DNA from 2 places in the Paenibacillus sp. ISL-20 genome. Region 1 is predicted to be linked to the other one. Evidence: riboswitches for the same ligand, from Rfam matches in the RefSeq annotation. Region 1 holds a riboswitch; the other holds the start of a gene.
What was found. Region 1 has a riboswitch for cyclic di-AMP ahead of ehuB (ectoine/hydroxyectoine ABC transporter substrate-binding protein EhuB). Riboswitches for the same ligand answer to the same signal wherever they lie in the genome.

Region 1 (4,528 bases):
CGGCCGATCGCTTTTGTCACGACATTATCGGAGGACAGTGTGCTGAATGCGGCACCGTTCAGTTATTTCTCCATTCTGTCCAGCAATCCGCCCTTGCTGTCCGTTTCCGTTCAGCGGAAGAACGGTACGGCTAAGGATACAGCGAGAAATGCCATGCAAAGCGGCGAGCTTGTCATCCACATCGTGGACGAAGACAACGTTGAAGCCGTGAACGAAACGGCGGCGAACCTGCCCCCGCATGAGAGTGAACTTGACCGAGCCCATTTAACCCCGGTCGTTAGCGAGGTCGTTAAAGTTCCCGGCGTTCTGGAGAGCAAGATTCGCATGGAATGCGTGCTGGAGCAGGTCGTCACGTTGAATGGAGCGGATCAGCTGCCTGGTGCCGATCTGCTGATTGCCCGCGTAGTCCGCTTCCATGTTGCGGAGGAGCTTTACGAGCAAGGCCGGATTGACGCTGCCAAGTTAAAGCCTGTGAGCCGTATGGCTGGTAATATCTATGCTTCACTGGGAGAGATGTTTACGATCGAGCGGCCTGTATAACACTTGGACGGGCTGGATAAAGGTTAGGAAGAATATCAAGTTGTGAGCGTCCATATGCCGTTATTCGATAGTTATGTTGTTCATGAAAGAAACGGGGCTTGTGGAATATCATGCCTGGAATATGTTAATTCTACATGAATGTGGAAGCGATATGATAAATTCCTAATATAGGAGTGGTCGACAAATGAAATTTGAATCCAAGGTTGTCATTGTGACGGGAGGCGCCAGCGGGATCGGCGAAGCAGCAGTAAGGCTTTTTGTAGAAGAGGGAGCCAAGGTTGTTATTGCGGATTATTCGGACCGGGGACAGGCCGTTTCCGATGAATTAAGAGGATCAGGCTTTGAAACGCTGTTCGTTAAGACGGATGTAACCCAAGAACAGGAAGTTGCGAATATGGTGAAGCAGACGGTTGAGCATTTTGGCCGTGTCGATGTATTGTTCGCCAATGCAGGCATTGCTCATGATGCCCCTGCTGATCAGTTGTCGATGGACAACTGGCAAAAAACGATTGATATTAATCTTACAGGGGTGTTCCTGTGTGATAAATATGTAATCCAACAAATGCTATCCCAAGGAACCGGAGGGGCGATCGTAAACTGCGGCTCGATCCATAGCCATGTCGGAAAAGCGGGTGTTACCGCCTATGCTTCCGCTAAGGGAGGCGTTAAGCTGTTAACCCAGTCGATGGGCGCGGATTATGCTCCAAAAGGGATCCGGGTCAATGCCGTGTGTCCGGGATATATCGATACTCCGCTTATTAAGGGAAGAACGGAAGCGATCACCGAGCACCTGGTTGGTCTTCATCCGATGGGCCGATTGGGACAGCCGGAGGAAGTAGCCAAAGCCGTGTTGTTCCTTGCCAGTGAAGATGCGTCCTTCATTACAGGCACAAGCTTGCTGGTGGATGGCGGATATACAGCCGTATAATCCATGGACCAAAAATCCCGACACTTATCGGGGTTTTTGGTGTGCATTCATTGCTTCATAAAGCGGTTAATATATGATGCTGGCACCAGCGCTCCCGTAACTAGAAGTAAATGAGTCATAATGGGTTTTTAATGGATAATCAAAATTTTTTTTGGTTCAGATGGAGTGTAGAAGCTTTCCACTGTTTTGGTCTAATTCATGGCATAAACTATCCAACACATGAATGAGTAAGGGAGGCATGTCAAACGCCTGCTATATTGCGGAAAATGAGCATGGAATAAAATTTCTATGTGGTAAGTGGACAGGCTTGAATGAGGCATTTTTCTAGCTTGTCATACACCCTGGAAGAATGGCATTTCTGCGTCTGAATTTCCAAAAAAAGCGGTTAAAGGGGTTTGACTTTTCCTGAACTTCCCTTTATCATGGACACACGCTTAGTTTCCGGCATACATTTTCCGGAAAGCGGGGGAACCAGTTTCACCAGGGGCGAGTCACTTGGAATCACGAGTGTAGGGTACCATCTTACCCGAGTCCGTCAGCTAACCTCGTCAGCAGTGGATGGGTCTTTTATACATAATGGATGTTCATAACAAAGGCCCTTGATTCTCTTAGGGGCCTCTTCTTTATTTTTTGACCCCCTGCTGGCGGAGCTATGTCTAAATCCCCTGTTTGGTGGTCTTTTTGTATTCTGTTAAAGAGGAGGGGCAAGGCCAGCAAATGTTTAACCAATTGAATCGGTCAGATCGCATTGGGTTTAAGCGTGCAAGAAGATGGATGAATCATCTTCCCTGAAGCCCCGACCCGTGCAAGGTGTCTGAGTGTTCTTATATCCAAGTTAACATATGTGTTAACAAAGGTAATTTCATCATGCCATTTTGTAAGAATTGCAAAGTCATAACGAAAGGTTGTGGAAGGTTTTGAAGAGAGTGGTTGTACTGATGTTGTCAGTGATTATGGTGGTATTGCTTGCGGCTTGCGGCGACAAAGGGAGTACGCTGGATCGCGCCATGGAGCAGGGGTATATCACCGTGGGTTTTGCGAATGAGAAGCCTTATGCCTATAAAGAGGCCAACGGGGAGCTGACGGGAGAAGCCGTTGAGATTGCCCGGGTTATTCTGGAGCGGCTTGGCATCAAGGAAATGAGGGGAGAGCTTACGGAATTCGGTTCACTGGTTGCCGGACTGCAGGCCGAGCGGTTTGATCTAATCACCGCAGGCATGTTTATTAATCCGGACCGCTGCTCTGCCGTATTGTTTGCCAATCCGGAGTACAGCATCGGGGAAGCCATTGCGGTGAAGCAAGGGAATCCGATGGGACTCGGAAGTTATGAGGATATTGCTAATCATGACCAGGCTAAGGTCGCCGTCATGACAGGCGCGGTTGAAATCGGCTATATGGAGAAGTCCGGTATTCCTTCGGACCGGATCATACAGGTCCCCGATCAGGCCTCGGCTATTAGCGCTCTGCAGGCAGACCGGGTACAGGCGATTACCATGACGGGCCCCTCTCTGCAGGCGATGCTGGATTCGGCTAGTGATGACAACATCGAACGTGTAACTGATTTCGAGCAGCCGGTCATCGATGGAGAAAGCGTTCGGGGTTATGGAGCTACAACGTTCCGCCAAGCGGATACCGAGTTCCAGGAGGCTTATAATGCAGAGCTGCAAAAAATGAAGGAATCGGGCGAGCTGCTGGACATTCTGCAGAAGTTCGGATTCACAGAAGAAGAGCTTCCGGGTGAAATGACGGCTGCTGCGCTTTGCGGGGAATAGCATGCCGAATTCGTGGATTGATTTTCTCCCTACGCTGCTAGAAGGGGCGGAGATCACGATTGTGGTTGCTTTCTTTTCAGCCATCCTTGCGGTCGTGATGTCCTTTGCAGCCGGGTTATGCCGACTGTCGAAGCTGTGGATCATTCGCACATTGACAGCCGTGTACGTGGAAGTCTTTCGGGGAACCTCCTTGCTGGTGCAGCTGTTTTGGTTGTATTTCGCTCTTCCGTTCATCGGCATCGAGCTTCCAAAAATGTTGGCGGCCATCCTCGCGATCGGGCTAAACTTCGGCGCATACGGCTCGGAGATCGTCCGAAGCGCCGTGCTGGCCGTTCCGAAAGGACAGTGGGAAGCCGCTTTAGCGCTTAATCTGAAGCCTTGGCAAAGGCTGTGGAATGTTATATTGCCTCAAGCTTCCTTACGAATGCTTCCCCCTTTCGGGAATCAGCTTGTGGAACTCATCAAATCCACCTCATTGGTTTATTTCATCACCATGGCGGATTTGACGTATCAGGCGATGGTGCTTCGCAACAATTACATCTCCTGGACGACCGAGATTCTGGTACTGCTGCTCCTCATGTATTTTGTCATTGCTACGGTCGTCTCGCTGGCAGTTCGACTGCTGGAGCGTAAATGGACAGCGGGGAGGTTATAGTCATGTGGGACTGGAACTATGTGTGGGATATCCTGCCGCAGCTCTTGAGTGCGTTAAAGATGACGGTATGGGTGACGATCTGCGCTTTCGTGGTGGCATTAATCATCGGATTGCTGCTTGCCTTCGCGACGCGGAGCCGATTTAAGCTGTTGTCGCTTATAACCAAAGGAATAATTGAATTTATTCGGAATACACCGCTGCTGGTTCAGGTCTTCTTCCTGTATTACAGTCTGCCGCTCCTAACGGGAATTTCCATTCCAGCCTTCTATGCCGGGGTCATCGGTCTCGGGCTGCATTACAGCACCTATCTGTCCGAGGTGTATCGTTCCGGAATCGAGGGAGTGCCGAAGGGGCAATGGGAGGCTGCCACAGCACTGAATTACACGAAAGCCCAAACCTGGCGAAGTATTATCCTGCCACAAGCGGTGCCGCCGATCATACCGGTACTGGGCAATTATTTAATTGTCATGTTTAAAGAAACGCCGATTCTATGCGCCATCACGCTGGTGGAGATGATGCTGACGGCCAAAAATATCGTGTCGCAGTCGTTCCGTGCATTTGAGCCGTATACGCTGGTCGGGATTCTGTTCCTGATCATCAGTTATATCGCATCTTTGCTTGTGCAAAGGCTGG
Region 2 (4,528 bases), on a different contig from region 1:
GAAAAGCTCGATGTTAGATATGTATGTCTTTCTGCATGCCGTCATGATTTTTGCATATGAGTTAAGATAGAGTGCATTTTGGTTTGCCTTTTGCAAAGGGGGAGCTCGCATGGATGGAACCGAACTTTACCGTAAAGTGATCCTGACGGTGTCCGGTAATAAATTCGTGAAGTGGTTGTCGATCAAGTACGGCCGAAAACTGGCGGGCAGATTCATAGCCGGCGATACCTTGGACGAGGCGCTGGATGAAATTGAGAGGCTGAATGAGAAGGGCATTCTCGTCACGCTCGATCATTTGGGGGAGGGTATCACGACGCTGGACGAAGCGGCCGGGTACCGGGAGGAGTATTTAAAGCTTGTAGAAGGGATTGCCAACCGGGGAGTGAAATCGAACGTTTCGCTGAAGCCGACGCAGATGGGCATGGCACTGGACCCCGAGAAGGCTTACGAGAATATCAAGCTGGTGGCGAAAAAGGCGAAAGAGCACCGCAACTTCGTTCGTCTGGATATGGAGGATTCGCCGTATACCCAGGCGACGATAGATATGACGCTGCGGCTCCATAAGGAGGGGCTGACCAATGTGGGGACCGTGATGCAGGCCTACTTGTTCCGTACGGAGGAGGACGTCAAGAATTTAATCAATGCCGGTGTTAATCTGCGGCTCGTGAAGGGGGCGTACAAAGAGCCGAGAACGATCGCTTTTCAGCAGAAGCGGGAGGTCATTGACAACTATAAGAAATTGATCAAAATGCATTTTGATCAGGGTGCCTACGTTGCGATTGCTTCGCATGATGACAACATCATCGACTGGGTGAAGGTGTTTGCCGAGCAGAGTCACATAGACAAACAGGAATTTGAGTTTCAGATGCTGTACGGGCTGCGGATGAACGATCAGGCAGCGCTTGCACAGGACGGCTACCGCATTCGGTGTTATATGCCCTACGGAACGATGTGGTACCCGTATTTTACGCGGCGGCTGGCGGAGAAGCCGGCCAACCTGATGATGGTGCTCAAAAATATGTTCAAGTGAGCGGGGGAAAACAATCAATTGAAAGCGAAGCGAGGACGGTAGCTCTCTAGCTACTGTCCTAGAAGAAATAATACGCCTCCGAGCAGTCCATCAGGAAGGAACGCTCCAGCGGCAAGCTGCCTAACCGCTTACGGGTGATGTGCTGTTGCAGATTGGTCTCCAGATCGGCGAGGGCCGATACGGCGAGCTGCATCCGGGCGGATCCCCACTGGTGCTGCTTCTGGGCATAGCGAACCGCCTCGGTTACGGGCATGCCCCTCAGCCTTGTAAAGACGGATGCCCAGCGGACCAGATCCGTGAATTGCCTGTTGCTTGGCAGCGCATATTCGGCATACCCGGCCGCGTCATTGCAGCTGATTTTGAACAAACCGCAGTTCCAATCTCGGTCGCTCCAGGGGATAAAGCGTTCAGCTGAGCCCTGGTCGAAACGAAATATCTCCATATGGCGGATGGGCTCTACACTTAATGCGGGAACTCCGGTTTCGATAACGGGTGCCAGTGCAGCCTCAATGAATTTCGTCATGATCTACGCTCCTTTATAGGAATGTTATATGCGCGGCAAATAGGCCTGGTGAGCAGAGACCCCCCGCTCTCCAGGCCTATGTATCGTTAGAGGCCCTGCTCCATTGGCGATTTTGGTTCCCCCGTCTCCCCATCTGTCGGGAGCTCAGCGTATAACGAATGTTTCGAATAGATGGATGAATCATACGCCGGAGGAAACTAAAAGTAAATGATCATATGGGACGGATACATTCCGAAAATCGATGAAAACCGTATAAGAAAACGTGTACATTCAGTCGTGTCATCGATTATCATGGCAAAATCTCGGTATCTCGATAGATTGCGATAAATACAAGAAAACAAGAGAAATACATAGTATAGAGTAGTATTCGGGAGATAATGAAGCGATACTGGTCAGTTCCTGTTCGACATAACGCCACATGTGTTTTTGCTCACATTTACTTCCTGCAGGGCCAGACGTATGATACGAACTATGAATTGACGGACATCAGCGACAGGCAAACGGGCAGCCGTTCCATGAAGGCCTACAGACAGTGTGAGAGCTCAGTTGGGCTCTTTTATGGATCGAATCTCGGGCGAAGGCGCCATGGGCCTTCGCTGAAATTGCAGGATGATGCGACTCTCACCGCTCGAACCTGATGCTGTGTTGTTTTGCCGGACCTGGATGTTTAGTCAATGGCTAATAGAATAACATGCTACTCGTTTTCAATTTTCGCTGAGTCCTTGAATGGAAAAGGAACGGGGGAACCAGTCGGGAGATGAATCTATCTCTCAGGGGTGAATCCCATGGACAAGATAACGGTCTATGGGTAGGGCGACTCTCACGCCCGAATCCGTCAGCTAACCTCGTAAGCGTATCGAGAGAGGCAACGATTGTCGTGGACTTGGGCCACGGTGTATTTCACCGTGTCCTATTAAGGAGCCTGCGGGAAGAGTTCTTCTCTTTCCACAGGCTTCTTTGTTGTTGTCTTCTCTTTCCGAACTTAGGAGGAGAACAAAAGATGGAGAAATCGCAGGAGTTTATCCTGGTATCCGCACCGAACAAGGCCGGGGAAGAATTTATCCGCCAGCTGATCTTTAAGCGCATTTCGTTTGTGGCTATAGCCAACAACCGGGTTGAACAGGAGAGGCTGCATGAGCTGGGCTGCACCAACATGATACTAATCGATACAAGGGACGAGCAAACCTGGATCATTCCCGAGTTTCCCGTCAGCAAGGTGTTTCTGTTCGAGAGCAGCTTGAATCTATGCTGCCGCTATTTACGGATTTGCCGGACCTGGACCACGGAGTCGATTTATGTGATTACCCACTCCAGCAATCCGCGATTGATATACAAAGGGCTGGGTGCCGATGTGGTGCTTCATACGAACCATCACCAGGTATCCTTCCTGATTTCGCCCATTGTCAGCTAAGGCCTTGGCTGATATCCCAACGATGTTTTAGGAGGTTATATTCATGCAGGATTTATATATGGTGCTCATATTGGGAGGAACCTACGGACTGCTCATGCTGTTTATGTCTTGGTGCGGGCGCGTGGTTTCGGAACCGGAGGCGGATTAACCATGATGATCATTTTGGTATGCACGCTTTTTATTTTTCTGTACTTGATTTATGCGCTGATTCACCCTGAAAAATTCTAGGGAGACCGCTGAAGGAGGAAGGCATTCGCCATGGGCATTTTACAAATTGCCATCGTTATACTCGTTCTGGTGCTGCTGGTAAAGCCGCTCGGAACTTATCTATATCAGGTGTTTCGCAATGAAGGCAATGGAACGGACAGATGGTTCTCCTGGGCGGAGAAACCGATCTTCGCACTGATTGGCTTGAAAGAACGCAAGGGAATGACGTGGAAAGGGTATGCCATCAGCTTTGTGATGACGAATATCGTTCTGGTCGCAGCTGGGTATTTGATTCTGCGGTTGCAGAGAGTGCTGCCCTTCAACCCGAATGGCATCGATAATATGGAATCGACCTTGTCGTTCTCTACGATCATCAGCTTTATGACCAATACGAATCTTCAGCATTATAGCGGGGAGTCGGGGTTATCCTATATGGTCCAGATGGCTGTCATTACGATGATGATGTTCACGTCTGCGGCAACCGGGCTCTGCGTGGCGATTGCTTTTATCCGGGCGGTGACTAGCAAGGGCTCAACCGTCGGTAATTTTTTTGAGGACTTCGTCAAAGCTCACACCCGGGTGTTCATCCCGGCTGCGTTCATCATTGCAATGATACTGGTTGCGCTGCAGGTGCCGCAGACCTTGAAGCCTACGCTCAGCGTCACGACGCTGGAAGGTGGCGAGCAGCAAATAGCTGTAGGGCCAGTAGCTGCGCTTGAATCGATCAAGCATCTGGGCACTAACGGCGGCGGGTTTATGGGGGTGAACTCGGCACATCCGTTAGAGAACCCGTCCCCGCTAACCAATGTCATCGAAATCCTGTCCATGTGGAGTCTCGGGGCGGCACTTCCGTATACGTTCGGTTTATTCGCCAAGAGCCGCAAACAGGGCTGGATTATTTTCTCGGTGATGATGACCTTGTTTATCGCTTTCCTGTCGCTGAACTATGCCGCTGAAACCAATGGCAATCCGGCGCTGAACCGCTTAGGCATCGATGCCTCGCAAGGCAGCATGGAGGGCAAGGAGGTCCGGTTCGGGGTTGCTCAATCTTCTCTGTTCACCACGGTGACGACCGCGGCCACGACCGGATCGGTCAACAACATGCATGATACACTCACGCCGCTTGGAGGGATTACGCCGCTGTCCCTGATGATGCTGAACTCTGTTTTTGGCGGAAAGGGCGTTGGGCTGATGAATATGCTCATGTACGCGATATTGGCGGTGTTCCTGGCCGGTCTTATGGTTGGTCGAACCCCCGAATTTCTAGGCAGAAAAATCGAGGCGCGGGAGATGAAGCTGATTGCGATTGTTATCCTGGTGCATCCATTTATCATCCTGACTCCGACCGCCCTTGCGC

Region 2: another riboswitch for cyclic di-AMP. It lies ahead of J7E85_RS22350 (hypothetical protein); the one in region 1 lies ahead of ehuB (ectoine/hydroxyectoine ABC transporter substrate-binding protein EhuB).

The regions. Positions count from the first base shown of each region.
Region 1 is NZ_JAGGRD010000038.1:36,597-41,124, forward strand. It holds gene J7E85_RS22920 (flavin reductase family protein) at 1-540, shown strand, start outside; gene J7E85_RS22925 (SDR family NAD(P)-dependent oxidoreductase) at 725-1,468, shown strand; cyclic di-AMP (ydaO/yuaA leader) riboswitch at 1,890-2,037, shown strand; gene ehuB (ectoine/hydroxyectoine ABC transporter substrate-binding protein EhuB) at 2,407-3,240, shown strand; gene ehuC (ectoine/hydroxyectoine ABC transporter permease subunit EhuC) at 3,242-3,895, shown strand; gene ehuD (ectoine/hydroxyectoine ABC transporter permease subunit EhuD) at 3,898-4,528, shown strand, end outside.
Region 2 is NZ_JAGGRD010000037.1:13,788-18,315, reverse strand. It holds gene J7E85_RS22360 (proline dehydrogenase family protein) at 110-1,030, shown strand; gene J7E85_RS22355 (hypothetical protein) at 1,089-1,553, opposite strand; cyclic di-AMP (ydaO/yuaA leader) riboswitch at 2,256-2,423, shown strand; gene J7E85_RS22350 (hypothetical protein) at 2,554-2,964, shown strand; gene J7E85_RS34905 (potassium-transporting ATPase subunit F) at 3,115-3,192, shown strand; gene kdpA (potassium-transporting ATPase subunit KdpA) at 3,223-4,528, shown strand, end outside.